Regions from separate parts of the Bacillus sp. EA-CB0995 genome, predicted to be linked through region 1. Evidence: predicted binding sites of a transcription regulator. Region 1 holds the regulator's gene; the other holds the start of a gene.
The links. Region 1 encodes LexA, which represses DNA repair genes until DNA is damaged. Its sites were predicted from a motif close to CGAACATATGTTCG; they were not measured.
Positions count from the first base shown of each region.

Region 2: a site for LexA is predicted at 7,202-7,215, ahead of recA (recombinase RecA). Genes of this name have one in related genera too.

Region 1 covers NZ_CP169269.1:1,978,797-1,988,231, forward strand. Annotated here, with positions in the region: partial or broken gene ACEWFJ_RS10325 (ABC transporter ATP-binding protein) at 1-552, shown strand, start outside; partial or broken gene ACEWFJ_RS10330 (type I glutamate--ammonia ligase) at 576-863, shown strand; partial or broken gene ACEWFJ_RS10335 (YfmQ family protein) at 1,676-2,097, shown strand; gene ACEWFJ_RS10340 (peptidoglycan-N-acetylglucosamine deacetylase) at 2,135-2,992, opposite strand; gene ACEWFJ_RS10345 (PadR family transcriptional regulator) at 3,290-3,601, shown strand; gene ACEWFJ_RS10350 (HAAS signaling domain-containing protein) at 3,605-4,150, shown strand; gene ACEWFJ_RS10355 (DUF4097 family beta strand repeat-containing protein) at 4,156-4,515, shown strand; gene ACEWFJ_RS10360 (DUF4097 family beta strand repeat-containing protein) at 4,515-4,973, shown strand; gene lexA (transcriptional repressor LexA) at 5,002-5,622, opposite strand; partial or broken gene ACEWFJ_RS10370 (YneB family resolvase-like protein) at 5,764-6,419, shown strand; gene ACEWFJ_RS10375 (DUF896 domain-containing protein) at 6,465-6,704, shown strand; gene ACEWFJ_RS10380 (bifunctional metallophosphatase/5'-nucleotidase) at 6,750-8,336, opposite strand; gene ACEWFJ_RS10385 (MerR family transcriptional regulator) at 8,592-9,326, shown strand.
Region 2 covers NZ_CP169269.1:1,858,711-1,868,145, forward strand. Annotated here, with positions in the region: gene yfmF (EF-P 5-aminopentanol modification-associated protein YfmF) at 1-858, shown strand, start outside; gene yfmH (EF-P 5-aminopentanol modification-associated protein YfmH) at 860-2,146, shown strand; gene ymfI (elongation factor P 5-aminopentanone reductase) at 2,168-2,881, shown strand; gene ACEWFJ_RS09760 (DUF3243 domain-containing protein) at 2,990-3,235, shown strand; gene ACEWFJ_RS09765 (DUF3388 domain-containing protein) at 3,388-4,173, shown strand; gene ACEWFJ_RS09770 (helix-turn-helix domain-containing protein) at 4,195-5,082, shown strand; gene pgsA (CDP-diacylglycerol--glycerol-3-phosphate 3-phosphatidyltransferase) at 5,147-5,725, shown strand; gene ACEWFJ_RS09780 (competence/damage-inducible protein A) at 5,747-6,985, shown strand; gene recA (recombinase RecA) at 7,286-8,323, shown strand; partial or broken gene rny (ribonuclease Y) at 8,640-9,435, shown strand, end outside.

The DNA of each region.
Region 1 (9,435 bases):
ATAGATAGTACTCCTCTCACAAGTGATAATTTATTGTCATTAAGAAGGTCCATTAGTTATGTACCACAGGATCCATTTCTATTTAATGCAAGTATAAGAGAAAATTTGTTAATGATTGAACCGGATGCAAGCGAAGAACAAATTTGGGAGGCGCTGGAATTTTCAGCAGCAGCTGAATTTGTAAGGAGGCTTCCGCAAGGGCTTGATACATTCATTGGAGACCGCGGAGTCCGACTTTCTGGAGGGGAACGACAGCGACTCGTACTAGCTAGGGCTATTTTACGAAAACCTTCAATTCTCGTTTTGGATGAGGCAACGAGTGCGTTAGATACGGAAAATGAAGCGAAAATTCAAGCTGCACTAGAAAGGTTAAAGGGAACAATGACCATTATCGTTATTGCTCACCGTTTATCAACGATTCGAAATGCCGATCAGGTGATTGTATTAGATGGGGGAGAAATCGTTCAAAAAGGAGCCTTTATCCAATTGGCAAAAGAAAAAAGAGGTATGTTTAGTAAACTGTTAGGAACTCAGACAGAAATTAGTGTCTAAAGATAGGAAGAAGTGAAGGTGATTTATTAGCAGCAGGTCTTGACGGAATTAAAAATAAACTAGCGGTACCACCTGCAGTAGATCGTGACACTTATGTGATGACACTAAAAGAACGTAAAAAAGCAGGCATCATTGACTTACTGGCTACATTAGCACAAGCACAAAATGAATTAAAATCAAATGAAATCATTTGCGGTGCGTTAGGTAATCATTTACTTGAGCATTTCATCGAAGCAAAAGAAATTGAGTGGGATATGTTCAGAACACAAGTTCACCAATGGGAACGCGATCAATATATGACTCTTTATTAAGAGTTTCAACCCCTTGATACATAAGGTATTAGGGGTTTTTGGTTGCAAAAAATGGTGTGCTGAAGGCTGAAAAAATTTCTTGGTGAATTGATGTTTTATCATATCTGGCGAGAAGACCCCCACCTCAAGCGCGAAGCGGTAGGTGGGGGTAGTTCAATTACTATTGGTGCATTTCTAGGTATTTGGACAGATTATAAGACAAGCCTTGTATATGATGCGAGAAGAGTGGATGATCCTTTTTTTATGTTCTTTATTATAGTAGAAGAAAAGATAGTTTCATTTCTGTATATAGCAGAAATTAGTATTATAGAGTTAGTAAGTATAATGATAGGGGAATGAACTAACAAATATTTTACAAGCTTGTTAGTTTTATGAAAGTAAATAGAGTTTAATCATTTAAATTTTACTTTTATCATTTACTTCAATAGATATCAATTTTCTCGTAATGGGGGGTACCTGTTTTCATTAGGTTGATGAACATGTGGCGAAACTCCTAAAAGCGATTCGCGATAACTTACGATAAATTATATTTTTTAGACACCTGAAAGAGTGTTTTTCTACGTGAGTTTATACTGTATTATAAGAATGAAAAGATTTAGTTAGGATCCTCATTTGCCGTTGATACTTCCTCATAACTTTAACAAGTTTCACATAATGTACACAAATTGACTATATGCACTATGATAATATAGAAATTGTAAGCAGTTGGTAAATAATGTGTTATTATGCCCTATTTTTATATGTCTATCGGCTGATCCAAAATATGAGTTATGTAATAATATTATTTTAGAATGTAACGGAGATGATACAATATGACGACCTGGTTTATAATTTCGTTGATTCTTTTTTTGCTATTAAATTAATAGTGACGAGTCTTCCAACCTCTGTTGTGGAATCGTTTGTCAGCAAATTTGAATTGCATCCAAAACTTAATGAAGCTGCTGTCACCGTAACCATCGACGGAAAACGCTTAGAAGGTGAAGATAAAATTCAAGTTATTAATCATTTTAACGAAGCGTTATTTTTAGAGAAATATTATTTTCCTCCACAGAGCAGCGGGACTCCATTGGTCATTGATGCTAAGAGGGGCAAAAAAGACGTTAGGTTTTCTATATACAGTTACAACGATCACGTTGATGTGTTCAAACAGAACAAGAAGAAAGTAGTTGCGTATAGCCTTCGTTCCGATAGCCTTCAAAAAAGTCCTATGTTAGTAACGGGAGATGTAGTTTAAAAGGATCGTCAAAGACGGTCCTTTTTAAATAGAAATTTTATTTTCTTTGTTTTGAAGTATTAAACATTTTTGGAAGAGTTACAAAGCGTGCGCCTTTAGATGTAAGGTCAGGAATAAATCGGTCAAGGGCATTTACAGAACCTTGTAGTTTCCCACCTGGTGCAGAGTGTTGCAAGAGAATACTTCCAGGGAAAGTATTCCCTAATACTTTGTTGGTAATTTCCTCAGCGTCTAACCCTTTCCAATCTAATGTATCGACACTCCATTGAATAATCATAAAGTTTTGTTCAGTAGCCCACTTAACTTGATCTTCATTTATAATGCCATAAGGCGGACGGATTAGTTTCGGAGAATATCCTATTAGTTTTTGTAATATGTTTTCTGTTTTTAAAATTTGTTCATGATATTGCTCATCACTTATTTTTGCCAAGTTAGGGTGGTTATAAGTATGATTCCCCACGATGTGTCCCTCGTTAACGATTCGTTTTACAACTTCAGGATATCTTTCGGCATTTTCACCTAGCAAAAAAAATGTAGCTTTTACACTATGTTTTTTTAATTTGTCTAACACTTGTGGAGTATATAAGAGATCGGGACCGTCATCAAACGTGAGAGCCACTTCGGATTTATTATAAGGTCCTGAAAAAGCGTATGCATATTTTTCAACCCAAGGAAAAGGAGTCCATGATCCTCTCGTTGCTTCTTCCTTGGATTGAATCTGAAAAGGAAACGGGGCTTGTGATGAAACAGGAACTGATTTCATATAATCTAAAGGATAAAATGGGTTATGAATTGATGAATATGAAACCATTGAAGGAAGAACACAAGGCGAAATATGATTGTAGGGAGTGCCCTGAAAGGGAAATACCACTTTGGGGGGATAAAAAGAATACATGATTGAAATACCTCCTTAGAAAAGATAGAAATCTCTCTAAAACTTTTATATGCCAATGATTACAGTTTGGTTAGGGAAGAAAAAAGTGTGAGTAGTTTGTTTTTCACCCGTATTAATGGGTGATAAGATTTATATCCCAATGGGGCGGGAGAGATACAGAACCCCTCATCTACCTAATTTTTACTTTATTTTATAAAAATTGGAATAGTACCTTGTAATATTCAGTACTGAATGGTATATTATGGTTAATCAAGTACCTTGTATTGAATAGTACTGAATTGGGAAGGAGGATTGCCTTTGAACGTTCAATTTAAAAAAGGTGTATTGGAGCTTTGCGTTCTTGCGCTTGTAAGGAAACGAGATTGCTATGGCTATGAATTAGTTCAGCAAATTTCAAATAAGTTTTTAATATCAGAAGGATCAGTGTATCCATTGTTACGTCGTCTAACGAAAGAAGGGTACTTTCAGACATATTTAAAAGAATCATCGGAAGGGCCTCCGCGGAAATATTATCAGTTAACAAATCAAGGTGCAGAGCAACTCTATGCGCTTGTGACAGAATGGCGTGAGTTTGCAAGGGGAGTACAAGAAATTATTGAAGAGGTGTAGCAAATGACTAAAGACCAATTTCTTCATGAATTATCAGAACACCTTAGAAAGCTGCCAGAAGAAGAACGGAACGATATTTTATATGATTACGAGGAACATTTTCAATTTGGAATAGAAGAAGGGAAAACAGAAGCGGAAATTATAAAAGCTCTTGGTTCGCCTAAAACAATTGCTAAGGAAACGTTAGCGTCTCATCGCTTAGAGCAGGTGAAGCATAATCCAACTTTTTCTAATGTAGCAAGAGCGATTGTGGCAATCATTGGACTCAGTTTTTTAAATTTAGTTGTTGTATTAGCCCCGTTATTAACAATCGGAAGTCTTATTTTAACACTTTGGACAGTTAGTGCTGTATTTGTTTTATCACCTTTACTTGTGTTAACAAAAATTATTTTTGCTCAAATTTTTATTTTATCTGATGTATTCATTTCTATTTTACTCTTAGGTATTGGTTTACTTTTAGGGATTGGTGCTTATTATTGTACAGTTTGGTTTAAAACGCTTTTTGTCAAATACGCCAATTGGAATTTAAAAGTAATTAAAGGGGAGTAGATAAAATGAGGAAAATTGTATTCATAGCACTTGTTTGTATTGTGATTGGAGGAATTGGTTTATTTTTTGCAGGATCAGCTTTTTTTATGAAATCTGTGAATGGGTCAGTGGAAACAAAGAAATTGGAACAGAAACAATTTAAAAATGATCAAATTAAAAATATCAACGTTGACACAGATGTAGGAGATGTTGTGATTGAAAAAGGAAAGACTGATTCATTTGAAGTTCGGTATAATGGTGATCAGGAAAAACGAAAGTTAGACGTAAATGAGAAGGGCGAAACGCTACAAGTGGAAGTGAAAACAAAAAAGAAACATATATTTGATTTTTCTTTTTTTCATTTGGTTTCAAAGGTGAAAGTTTAATAGTCGTTGTACCTGAACGCGTATACAATCAAATTGAAATAGAGACAGAGGCGGGAAATATTCAAGTGCGAGACATTCAAAGTGAAAATGTATCCGCACATACAGCAGCAGGTGAAGTAGAAATGAAGCAAATAAAATCGAATAACGTGAATACTTCATCTAGCGCGGGGGATATTGTTTTGCATAAAGTAGAAGGGAAAGTACTTGCAGAAGCAACAGCAGGAAATATAGAGGTAACGCAGCATAACCCGCAATATAGTATTGAAGCGGAGTCAGCAGCAGGAGATGTCAATATTCAGCTACAGGAAGTACCGAAAGATGCCGTTGTAAAGGGCTCTTCTCATGCAGGAGATGTAAAGATTTTCGGGAAAGAAAATAAAGAAATTACATTAGGGAACGGAAAGGTACAGATTAGCGGGGAAACAGCAGCAGGAGATGTGAAAATCAAGACGAACTAAAAAACAGACCAGCTCAGCTGGTCTGTTTTTAGTGTAAATGACGATATACACCAATTACTTTTCCGATAACAGAAACGTTATCTAAAATAATAGGTTCTAAAGAAGAGTTTTCTGGCTGCAAACGGAAATGATCTTTTTCTTTGTAAAAACGTTTTACCGTAGCTTCATTGTCCTCTGTTAAAGCGACAACGATCTCACCATTGTAAGCAGATTGTTGTTGGCGAACAACAACTAAGTCTCCGTCAAAAATACCGGCTTCAATCATACTATCTCCGGAAATGCGTAACATAAATACTTGATCTGAGCCTGAAACGAGGTTTGCCGGAAGTGGGAAATGTTCTTCTACACTTTCAACTGCTGTAATTGGTGAACCAGCTGTAACTTTCCCGACAATCGGTACGTGAACGACTGGTTGTGTATCCGTTTCGATGTTATCGTTTCCTAAAATTTCAATGGCTCTCGGTTTTGTTGGATCGCGGCGAATGTATCCTTTTTCCTCTAAGCGAGATAAATGTCCGTGCACAGTAGAGCTAGAAGCAAGACCGACTGCTTGACCGATTTCACGTACGGAAGGCGGATAACCTTTTTCTTGTACTTTTTGTTTAATGAAGTCGAGAATGTCTTGCTGTCGTTTCGTTAACTTCTCCATGTTTTTTACACCTCGTTTTCTTTAAATTTTCTTACTTGTATTATAACATGTGAAAAAATATTCTACAAACATAAGTTCGAACAAATACTTAGTTTGTGATACACTATGATGTGAAAAGTGAGATAGAGAAGAGGGTATGAAATGAATGCGATTATTTATGCACGTGTGAGCACGACGAAAGAAGCGCAGGAAACATCATTAACACGCCAAAAGGATGAATTATTGCATTTAGCTAAACAGTATCAAATGAATATTGTAAGAGTAGTAGAAGAGAAAGCGAGTGGATATAACATAGAACGAGATGGTATTTTAGAAGTGTTAGATACCATTCGTGATGAACATGTTGACGTGCTTCTCATTCAAGATGAAACACGTCTGGGGAGAGGGAATGCGAAAATCGCCTTAATGCATTGTTTACACAAAGAAGGAGTAAAAGTATATACACATGCACATAATGGCGAATTACAGCTTTCTGACGCAGATTCAATGGTACTTGATATTATTGGTATAGTAGAAGAATACCAGAGAAAGATTCATAATTTAAAGATTAAACGTGGAATGAAGCGAGCTGTAGAAAATGGATTTCGTCCAGAGAAAAATTTAAAGAATCGTCATTTAAGCACAGGTCGGGAGAAAAAGAAGTGCCTATCGAAGAGATTGTTCGTCTGCGCCGCAACGAATTAACATTTGAAGAAATTGCAGCAACGCTTCGTGGTTTTGGTCATGAAGTATCAAAAGCGACTGTACATCGCCGGTATGTAGAGTATACGAAGCAATTGCTTGATAAACAAGAGTAACTATTGTATGATAATAATCAGTTTTTAGTAGAAAGGGGATTCGAGATGCTAAGTCACGAACTCATTGAACGCATTAATTTCTTAGCGAAAAAAGCAAAAGCAGAAGGTTTAACGGAAGAAGAGCAACGTGAGCGTCAATCGCTCCGTGAACAATATTTAAAAGGTTTTCGTCAAAACATGTTAAACGAATTGAAATCAATCAAAGTTGTTAACGAAGACGGTAAAGACGTTACGCCGAAAAAGTTAAAAGAATTAAAAAAACAAAATAAAGCAAAGTTAAATTAAAAGATGGGCGCAGTCCATCTTTTTTAAGTTTGATAGGAAAATTCATTATTTAACAACTTTCCAATTATGATTAGTCATCGCTTCGATTGTTTTTCGTTCTAATATGTAATTTGCAATGAGCTCAGACATATCAATTGGTATATCTTTTATAATGGGCTTATTTTGATACATTACGTAATTTCCGCCACCACTTGCACGATAATTGTTCATGACAACGTCATACTCTTGATGCAAGTGAAGAGGAGACCCTTCATATTGTAGGGAAACGACTCTTTCCCCAACTGGTTTTGAAATGTTTAATATGTATGAAATTCCTTCCCACATATCGTAATTATAATGCTGCGGTTTTGGTTTGATATATGAAGGGTTTACAATGATATTTCCATCTGTATCTAACGAGAAATATTTGGCAGATAGCTCAAGGGCCTCTTTTATATCTTTTCCTGTAACACGAATGACCTTTAGAGTATTGGGATAAATATAATTCGAAACAATATCTCTCATTGTAATGCGGTTTGGAAAGCCGGAAGATTCATTATGAAACAAGCTTGTACAAGAAATATTCACTCCAGCTACATCCATCTGTACTTTATTTATAAATTCGATGAAGGGATGATCTTGCAAACGAGTTTGCATCGCATCGCGAATCAGCATATCACCAATAATAGTACCAATGGGTTGATCTAACCAACGCTGAGTTTGGTTTTCGTATGCAGATGCCAGTGAAAGTACCATTTCGTCTGCTGGAACATTTTCCGCAGATAACAATTCAGAATAACATTCCTTAACAATCCACTCGGTATTATCCTTTTTTAAGGAGACGTGTACTTTTCCTAATGATTTCCCATTGCTGCCCGCCTGTAAGACGGTTACTCCATTTATTTTTGTATGAGCAATATAGCGATGTTGGTGTCCTGTTAACAATACATCGATTCCTTCTACTTCTTGACATATTGCATATCCTTGATTTTCCCCAGTTAAAACTTCTGTTGGCTCTCCAGTTTGCAAATCTCGTTCAAACCCTCCGTGATATGACACAATAAGTAGATGAGGTTGTTCCTGTTTACGAATATAAGAAATCCACTTTTTTGTTGATTTTAATGCATCTTCAAAAGTTAAATTTTCAATATGTTGTGGTTGTTCCCAGTTTGGGATGTAGTGAGTTGTAACCCCTAGTATCGCAACTTTTATATCAGGATGTATATGTTTAATGATATAGGGTTTTCCAAAGTAGGGCTCCATTGTTTTTTTATCTAAAATATTAGCGGCTAGGTAGGGCATCTTTGCATTTGTAATTGCTTTGTTTAATATGTCCATTCCATAGTTGAATTCATGATTGCCAATAATCGCTGCATCATAGCCGATATGATTGGCGATGATGGACATGGGGTGTTTTTCATGTTGCATATATTTGGCGTAGTAATAAGTAAACGGAGTTCCTTGTATGAAATCACCGTTTTCAATCAAGATTACATGTTCATTTTGAGTACGTTCTTGCGCAATACGTGTTGCAAGTTTTGCTAATCCGAATTCTGCTTTTTCGTTATTTTGATAGTGAATAGGGTAAACCGTACCATGTACATCACTTGTTAGTAAGATAGTTATATTTACTACATGATTCAGATTCAACAGTATCAACCTTCTTTATTGTTAACTTATGATAAATCATAACAAATAATTTTAATAAAATATTTATGGTTATTATTATTGATTTCATTCTTCATTCAATTCGCAAATAGATTGTATAAATAATTTGTATCCTACTTGAAAAACGTCTTCTATTTTGGGGTTCTAACAATAGAAGGTGTTTTTTATATTTTTTATCTTTTTGTGTTGACTCTAACGTTACGTCATACTTTATTGTATGTACTAAGGGAGGGCAAAATGATGACAATGAAAGTGAAAGAAGTATCGAATTTAGTTGGTATTAGTGTGCGCACACTGCATCATTATGATGAAATTGGGTTATTAACCCCGAAGGAGACGACCGAATCTGGTTATCGCCTTTATTCCAACGATAATTTGGAGACATTGCAACAAATCCTGTTTTTTAAAGAACTTGGCTTCCCTTTAAAGAAAATTAAAGAAATTATCAATGATCCTTCATTTAATCGAGAAGAGGCACTCGTTTTGCATCGTAAAATGCTGCTTGAGAAGCGCTTTAGACTCGATAAAGTGATTGCAACGATTGATAAGACGATTCAACATACGAGAGGAGAAATTCAAATGACGAACAAAGAAAAATTTGAGGGCTTTGATTTTAGTCAAAACCCATATGAGCAAGAAGCACGTGAACGCTGGGGGAATGAAGCGGTTGACAAGGCAAATAAAACAGCGGCAAACATGACGAGAGAAAAACAAGAAGAATATAATGCAATCTATAGGAAACTTGCGGCACTTCGTAATGACTCACCTGAATCAGAGCAGGCCCAAAAAGCAATTAAAGAATGGTATGATTATTTGCAGAACTTTGGTCATTATTCATTGGAGGCATTTAAAGGTCTAGGGCAAATGTATGTAGATGATGAACGTTTTACAAAAAATATTGACCAATTCGGTGAAGGTTTGGCTGAGTTTATGCGTGATGCGATGGCAGTGTATGCAGATCGTAATAAGAAGTAAAATGTATGTATACAATTTTAAAGGTCCTATTCTCCATTTGGGAGAATAGGACCTTTTGTTTATGAGATAAGAAAAAGTTGGTTTTTATATTAGGAAATGTAGTGTGGTT
Region 2 (9,435 bases), 120 kb from region 1:
CGTGCGCTTGTGCAGCGTATCGAATCTACGTTTGATGATAAAATGCGTTATGCTAATGAACGCCTCGTCGAAGAAATGTGTAAAGTAGAGCCATATCGCTTAAGTGCAAATGGTCAAAAAGAGCGTGTTTCTGCTATTACAAGCGAGACGCTGTATCAATACTATAAAAAAGTCTTAGAAGAAGATGAAATGGATTTATATATTATAGGTGATATTGAAGCGGGGGCTCTTGACCTTGTGAAACAATATTTCTCTGTTTCTAAACGTGAGGCGAAAGAAAGAAATGTAATGTTGCATAAGAAAAATGAAGAAGAGCAAGAAGTTGTAGAAAAACAAGAATTAAAACAAAGTAAATTAAATGTTGGATACCGCACATATATTACGTATCGTGACGAAGACTATTTTGCTTTGCAGTTATTTAACGGTTTGTTTGGTGGTTTTTCACATTCTAAATTATTTGTTAATGTACGTGAGAAAAACAGTTTGGCATACTATGCTGCTTCTCGTTATGAAAGTCACAAAGGACTTCTGTTCGTGATGTCTGGAATTGAGGGCAAAAATTATGAAAAAGCTGTTACGATTATTAAAGAACAAATGACAGCGATGCAAAATGGTGATTTTACTGATGAGGAAATCGTACAAACAAAAAGTGTAATTAAAAATCAAATCTTAGAAACAATTGATACGCCGCGCGGTCTTGTAGAACTTCTGTATCATGAAATAATTGCAAATTATAATCGCCCTGTAGGAGAATGGTTAACAGGGATTGAACGGGTAACGAAAGATGCAATCGTGAACGTGGCTAATAATATCCAGCTAGATACAATTTATTTCTTACACGGGACGGAGGGTGTTTAAGATGGAAAGAATCGTGTACGAACAATTAAAAGAAACGCTATATTACGAGAAACTTTCGAATGGTTTAGAAGTATATATTCTTCCGAAGCAAGGCTTTAATAAAACGTATGCAACATTTACGACAAAGTATGGTTCGATTGATAATGCGTTTATGCCGCTTGGAAAAGATGAGATGCTCCGTGTACCAGATGGGATTGCACACTTTTTAGAGCATAAATTATTTGAAAAAGAGGATCATGATGCGTTTCAATTATTTAGTAAACAAGGAGCTTCTTCAAATGCATTTACATCTTTTACAAGAACTGCATATTTATTTTCTTGCACATCAAACGTTGAAACAAACTTAGAAACATTGTTGGATTTCGTACAAGAGCCGTACTTTTCTGAACAAACGGTTGAGAAAGAGAAGGGAATTATCGGTCAAGAAATTCAAATGTACCAAGATAATGCTGATTGGCGTTTATATTTTGGATTAATTGACAGCTTATATAGGAAACATCCTGTAAAGATTGATATCGCTGGAACAATTGATTCTATTAGCAAAATTACGAAAGATTTACTGTATGAATGCTATCATACATTTTATCACCCAAGCAATATGTTATTATTTATTGTTGGCTCTATTGACCCAGAGAAGACAATGGATTTAGTACGTGAAAATCAAGCGAAGAAAAATTATACCGCTCAATCTGAAATTGTTCGGTCTTTTGATGAAGAACCAGAACAAGTAAACGAGAAAAAAATGGTTATTACAATGCCAGTACAAACACCAAAATGTTTAGTTGGTGTGAAAACACAGGACTTAAAGAAAGAAGGAAAAGACCTGCTAAAACAAGAAATTGCCTTAACTCTTCTGTTAGATTATTTATTTGGAAAAGGTTCTACTCATTATGAGACGTTATATAATGAAGGTTTAATTGATGATACGTTTTCGTACGATTATACAGAAGAAAGCAGTTTCGGTTTTGCAATGATTGGCGGAGATACGAAACAGCCGGATAAGCTAGCGAAGCAAATAACTGATATTTTATTGCAAACAAATTATGATAAGTTATGCGGTGAAACATTAGAGCGTGTGAAGAAGAAGAAAATAGGTGGTTTTTTACGTTCGTTAAATTCATCAGAATATATTGCGAATCAATTCACACGATATGCATTTAACGGTTCTAGTTTGTTTGATGCATTATCTGTTTTGGAAAGTTTATCAATTGAAGATTTACAAACAGTCGCGAAGAGCTTTTTAAAAGAAGAAAGAGTAAGTGTTTGTAAAGTTCTTCCAAAGAAATAATGTAGTAGAGAGAGGAACAGGATGAAGAAATATGCGTTAGTTACCGGGGGAAGTGGAGGAATCGGTTCTGCCGTTGTAAGGCGGCTAGTGAAAGATGGGTATACGGTATATGTCCATTATAACCAAAGTGAAAAGAAAGTTTTGGAGTTACAGCTTGAACTAGAAGGTATTATTCCAGTTCAAGCTAATTTATCAGAAGTGGATAGTGCTGAGCGTCTATGGTCTCAAATTCATCATCCAATTGATGCTGTAGTATATGCAGCTGGAAAAAGTATCTTTGGATTAACGACAGATATTACCGATAAACAATTAAATGAGATGGTGGAGCTGCAAGTAAAAAATGTATATAAACTTATTTCGTTTGTACTTCCTTCAATGATTCGAAATCGGAGTGGAAATATTGTCATTATCTCCTCCATATGGGGACAAATAGGTGCTTCATGTGAAGTGTTATATTCTATGGTAAAAGGAGCACAAAATTCGTACGTAAAAGCTCTGGCAAAAGAAGTTGCATTAAGTGGTGTACGAGTGAATGCTGTTTCTCCCGGCGCAATTGAAACAGAGATGCTACGTGTATTTTCAGATGAAGAAAAGCAAGATATTGCAGAAGGAATTCCACTTGGACGATTAGGAATGGCAGAGGAAGTTGCAAACACAGTTGCATTTATAGTTTCTCCTCAAGCATCTTATATAACAGGTCAAATCATTGGGGTTAATGGGGGCTGGCATTGTTAAGCGCTTAAAGTAAGGAGCATTGTATTTTGTTTTCTGTTCATACATAAAAAAGGACATAATAACAAATAGTAAACATGACTCCATTACTTTATAGTGAGGTGCTTAACAATGACAGTGTTAGAAAACTTTGAACAATGGAAAGGCTTTTTAGGAGAACGTTTAGAGCAAGCGCAAGGAAAAGGGTTAGATGGCGGTGCGATTAATGACATGGCTTATCGCATTGGTGATTATTTAGCAAATGAAGTAGAAGCGCGTAATGACCAAGAAAAATTATTGATGGAGCTGTGGAAAGTTGCAGATGAACAAGAGCAACACACAATCGCAAACTTAATGGTGAAAATGGTAAAACACTAAGTAAGAAAAAGGGAGGAGGAATCCTCTCTTTTTTGTTGATGTTGAAAATCTCTAGATTAAATCGAGTTCTATTATACATTTCGCTTTCCTATTGGGGGAAAATCATATAATATAGTACATAGGTGTAAAGTAAGCAAGGGGAGTGTCATCAAATGATTGAATGGTATTTTGAATATGAAATACATAAAAACCGACCTGGCTTGCTTGGCGACGTTTCTTCGTTGATCGGTATGCTTGGTATTAATATCGTAACAATTAATGGGGTAGATAATGCTCGGCGTGGACTATTGTTAATGTGTGATAATCAAGAACAAATTTCTAGACTTGAATCAATTCTAAATACGATGGATAATATAACCGTAACGAAATATCGTTCACCGAAGCTTCGTGATCGGTTAGCAGTTCGACATGGAAGGTATATACAGCGGGATGCGGATGATAAGAAAACATTTCGTTTCGTTCGTGATGAATTAGGCTTGCTTGTGGATTTTATGGCGGAACTCATGAAAAAAGAAGGCCATAAATTAATTGGAATTCGCGGAATGCCGCGCGTTGGAAAAACAGAGTCTATCGTTGCGGCGAGTGTTTGTGCAAATAAACGGTGGCTTTTTGTATCATCGACTCTCATTAAACAGACGGTTCGTAGTCAATTAATTGAAGATGAATATAATGATAATAATATCTTTATTTTAGATGGAATTGTTTCAACGAAGCGCGCAAATGAACGACATTGGCAGCTTGTTCGTGAAATTATGAGATTGCCATCAACAAAAGTTGTAGAGCATCCAGATATATTTGTGAGTCAGTCAGAATATACACTTGATGATTTTGATTACATTATTGAGTTGCGAAATGATTACGATGAAGAAATTCATTACAGCCTAGTAGATGAAATTGAACAAGGAAATCAGAATAATTTTTCCATGTTTGACTTTTAAAGAAATATTGAGGTGTTAGCATTGACGGAATTAGGACAAAAGCTGAAAGAGGCAAGAGAACTGAAAGGTTTTTCCATCGATCAGTTGCAAGAAGTTACGAAAATTCAAAAACGCTATTTGATTAGTATCGAAGAAGGAAATTACAGCATATTGCCTGGGGATTTTTACGCACGTGCCTTTATAAAGCAATATGCAGAAGCGGTTGGTCTAAATGGAGAGGCAGTGTTAGAAGAGTATAAACATGAGTTACCGCAGTCAGTTTCTCAAGATGTTCCGCAAATTTCAAGAGGACAAAAAACGCAGGAAACTGTACAAAGAGCAACTTCATCACCGATTGCAGATCATATGCCTAAAATTTTAATTACAGTGCTTATTATTGCGATTGGTGTTGCAATTTGGTTTGTTTTTCAATTTGTGCTAGGGAAAGATGACGGCCATGTAAAGCAAACAGAAAGTGCACAAACAGAAGTAGAGAAAGCGAAAAATTCACCTCTTGATCAAAAGAAAGAAGAAAAGAAAGAAGATAAAAAAGAAGAAGCACCTCAACAACCTCAGTCACAACCAACTGCATCTCAAGAAGATGTTAAATTTGTTGAGACAAATAAGAACGTATCTACATTGGAAATTCACAATAACAAAGAGTTCAAATTAGAAGTTATTGCAAAAGGTACAAGTTATGTAGATATTAAAGACGAAAATAATAATGTACTCTATACGGGTACTTTAACGGAAGGGCAAACACAACAACAGGATTTAGGGTCAAAAAATGTTGTGCGGTTAAACATTGGTAGTGCGCCAAATGTTGAAATTAAAATTAATGGGCAAACTGTTGCTTTCCCAGTTAATCCAGAAGAAATGTATCATCAAATTTGGGTGATTAAAAACTTAGGAGAACAACCTGCGCAATAATAGTCATCGTTCCGATGACTTTTTTCAATGCACAAACCGTTTTTGACATGATGGAGGAATAGCTGTGAATTTACCAAATAAAATTACTGTATCAAGAATTTGCTTAATTCCTATATTTTTAATTATTATGCTCGTTCCATTTGATTGGGGTGCATACACAATTGGAAATGTAGAATTACCAATTCAGCACTTAGCTGGAGCTATCGTTTTTATTATTGCTTCTGCTACAGATTGGATTGATGGGCATTTAGCAAGAAAACATAATCTTGTAACGAACCTAGGAAAATTTTTAGATCCTTTGGCGGATAAATTATTGGTATCTGCAGCATTAATTACGCTTGTAGATTTACATTTTGTATCAACTTGGATAGCAGTTGTTATTATTAGTAGAGAATTTGCCGTTACAGGCTTGCGTCTCGTATTAGCTGGCACTGGGGAAGTGGCGGCTGCAAAAATGCCTGGGAAAATTAAAATGTGGATGCAAGTTATTGCAATTTCTGCGTACTTATTACATGATGTTCCATTCAATTTAATTCATATTCCAATTGCAGAAATTTCAATATGGATTGCGCTTATTTTTACGATTATTTCAGGATGGGATTATTTCTGGAAAAATAGAGAGGTTTTTGTCAATTCGAAATAACGGCTTATGGGGGAATGGCAGATGAATGCAGAGATTATCGCGGTTGGTACAGAGTTATTGCTTGGACAAATTGCGAATACGAATGCCAAATTTTTATCAGAAAAGCTGGCAGCTATCGGAATTGATGTATACTATCACACTGTTGTAGGAGATAACAATAATCGCTTGCGTCAGGCAATTGAAATTGCTCAAAAACGCGCGGATATATTGATTTTCACAGGTGGATTAGGACCAACAAAAGACGATTTAACGAAAGAAACAATTGCTTCTTCTCTGCAGGAAGAGCTTGTATATGATGAAGTAGCGCTCGCTTCAATTGCTGACTATTATAAACGAACAGGAAGAGAGTTTACGGAAAATAATAAAAAACAAGCTCTTGTTTTAAAGGGTTCAACTGTGTTTGCCAATGATCATGGTATGGCTCCAGGGATGGGATTATGTAAAGATAACAAGGTGTATATTTTACTTCCGGGACCACCTAAAGAAATGAATCCAATGTATATAAGTTATGTAGAGAATTGGCTACTCCCTTTCACATCTGGTGAGAATCTATATTCTCGTACTCTTCGATTCTTTGGAATTGGGGAATCGCAATTAGAAGCAACGATTCAAGACTTAATAGATGCTCAAACGAATCCAACGATTGCTCCCCTTGCTTCTGAAGGAGAAGTAACGCTTCGTTTAACTGCAAAGCACCATGATGCAAAAGAGGCGGAAACGCTAATAAATGACATAGAAGAATTGATTTTACAAAGAGTAGGACAATTTTTTTACGGATATAATCAAGATCTTCTTCATAAAAAAGCAATTACCTTGTTAAAACAAAAAAGTTTGACGATTGCATGTGCTGAAAGTTTAACAGGCGGATTATTTGGTGATCGTATTACCGAAGTTGCTGGTGCGTCTTCTGTGTTTACAGGCGGCATAATTTGTTATAACAACGATGTAAAGCAACATATTTTACATGTTCCAGAAGAGATTTTACAAACGGATGGAGCCGTTAGTGAAGCCTGTGCTCGCTATCTTGCAGAAAATGTGAAAAAACTTATGCAAGCCAATATCGGAATTAGTTTTACTGGAGTAGCTGGGCCAGATGCCTCCGAAGGGAAAGAGCCAGGGACAGTATTTATTGGATTAGCAATAGATGAACAGCAAACGATTGTTATTCCGCTTGCATTAAGTGGAAGTCGCCAGCAAATTCGTGAACGAACTGTCAAATATGGATTTTATCATCTGTATAAGAAGCTAGAAGAGATATAAGTCTCTTCTAGCTTCTGCTATTTTATCCCGCTATTTGTGGACAGTAAGACCTCACCTCAAGATTCAGAGAAAGCGAAGAAGATAGGCGGGGTCTCACTGTCCGTAAAAGCACGATTGGATGTGCTTTCCATCAGTGGGGGATGAAGAAAAAACATTGATGGAAGTCTCACTTTATATAGAAAAATAAAGGTTTTCATCTACTGGAAAATAAAAAAACGAATAAACGTTCGATTTTTGTTGGCATAATGAAAAGAAACTATTATAATAAGGTTAGCATTTAAGTTAAGGAGGAATTTTTGAATGAGTGATCGTCAAGCGGCATTAGATATGGCGTTAAAACAAATAGAAAAACAATTCGGTAAAGGCTCTATTATGAAACTAGGAGAGCAAGCGGAACGAAAGATTTCTACTATATCAAGTGGTTCGTTAGCACTTGATGTTGCCCTTGGAGTTGGTGGTTATCCACGTGGCCGTGTTATTGAAATTTACGGACCTGAAAGTTCAGGTAAAACGACGGTTTCCTTACATGCAATTGCAGAAGTACAACGTAAAGGCGGACAAGCGGCATTTATTGATGCAGAACATGCAATGGATCCTGTATATGCCCAAAAATTAGGTGTTAACATTGATGAATTACTATTATCTCAGCCAGACACAGGAGAACAAGGATTAGAAATTGCAGAGGCATTAGTACGAAGCGGTGCGATTGATATTATTGTTATTGACTCTGTAGCAGCACTTGTTCCAAAAGCAGAGATTGAAGGAGAAATGGGTGACTCTCACGTCGGTTTACAAGCACGTTTAATGTCACAAGCTCTTCGTAAATTATCTGGTGCGATTAACAAGTCAAAAACAATTGCAATCTTTATTAACCAAATTCGTGAAAAAGTTGGGGTTATGTTTGGAAATCCAGAAACAACTCCAGGTGGTCGTGCGTTGAAATTCTATTCAACAGTACGTCTTGAAGTGCGTCGTGCTGAGCAGTTAAAGCAAGGTAATGACATTGTTGGTAATAAAACAAAAGTGAAAGTAGTAAAAAATAAAGTAGCACCTCCTTTCCGCGTAGCAGAAGTTGATATTATGTACGGAGAAGGGATTTCAAGAGAAGGCGAAATTTTAGATATGGCTTCTGAACTTGATATCGTTCAAAAGAGCGGAGCTTGGTATTCTTATAATGAAGAACGCTTAGGACAAGGCCGTGAAAATGCGAAGCAATTCCTAAAAGAAAATCCAGAAGTTACAGATGAAATTGCATTCTTTATTCGTGAGCATCATGGCATTGGTGAAGAAGCGGCATCTGGAAGTGGAGAAGATATGAATCTTCTTGATGAAAAATAAAAGACACGGTTTCGTGTCTTTTATTTTTTCATAGGTAAAGAAAGTAAAAGTAGACAACGCTTGACAATGAAAATAGCGGTAGATACAATGATAATGTATATTTTTTCTTATATTATATACGATACACTCTTCTCAAGAAGAGAAGTGACATTCGGATAGGACTGATACTTTCCGAAATAAGCATATGTCTATTTTAATTGTGAAATGAAGAAAGTCCCTTGAAAAGGCGGGACGACAGTCATTGCTGTACGTTGCAAGCGCAAACAATGTACATCCATGCAGTCTTTTTTCATTCATAGCAAGAGGAGGTGAAATTATGAGTAATGTAGTTTGGATACTCATCTCCATTTTGCTGGCCATCATCAGTGCAGTTGTTGGATTTTTTGTTCGAAAGTCCATTGCAGAAGCGAAGATTAACGGTGCGGCCAATGAAGCGAAGCGTATTGTAGAAGATGCAAATCGTCAAGCAGAAGCACTGAAAAAGAAGCGCTGTTAGAAGCAAAGGATGAAATTCATACACTTCGTACAGAAGCGGAATTAGAAATTCGTGACCGAAGAAACGAGTTACAAAAACAAGAAAATCGTTTAATGCAAAAAGAAGAGAACCTTGATCGAAAAGACGAATCGCTTGAGAAAAGTCAACAATTGTTAGAGAAGAAAGAGGAATCTCTTGTAGTAAGACAACAGCAGATTGAAGATTTGGAAAGCAAAGTGGGAGAGTTAGTACAAAAACAGCAAGATGAATTAGAGCGTATTTCTAGCCTAACACGTGATCAAGCAAGAGCCATTATCCTAGAAAAAGTTGAAAATGAAGTTTCGCATGAAATCGCTGTTATGGTAAAAGAAACTGAAGTACGTGCAAAAGAAGAAGCAGACAAGAAAGCGAAAGAGATTTTATCTTTAGCTATGCAAAGATGTGCTGCTGATCACGTTGCTGAAACTACGGTTTCAGTTGTAAATCTTCCAAATGACGAGATGAAGGGACGTATTATCGGACGTGAAGGTCGTAATATTCGTACGCTAGAAACGTTAACAGGTATTGATTTAATCATCGATGATACACCAGAAGCGGTAATCTTATCAGGCTTTGACCCAATTCGTCGTGAAACTGC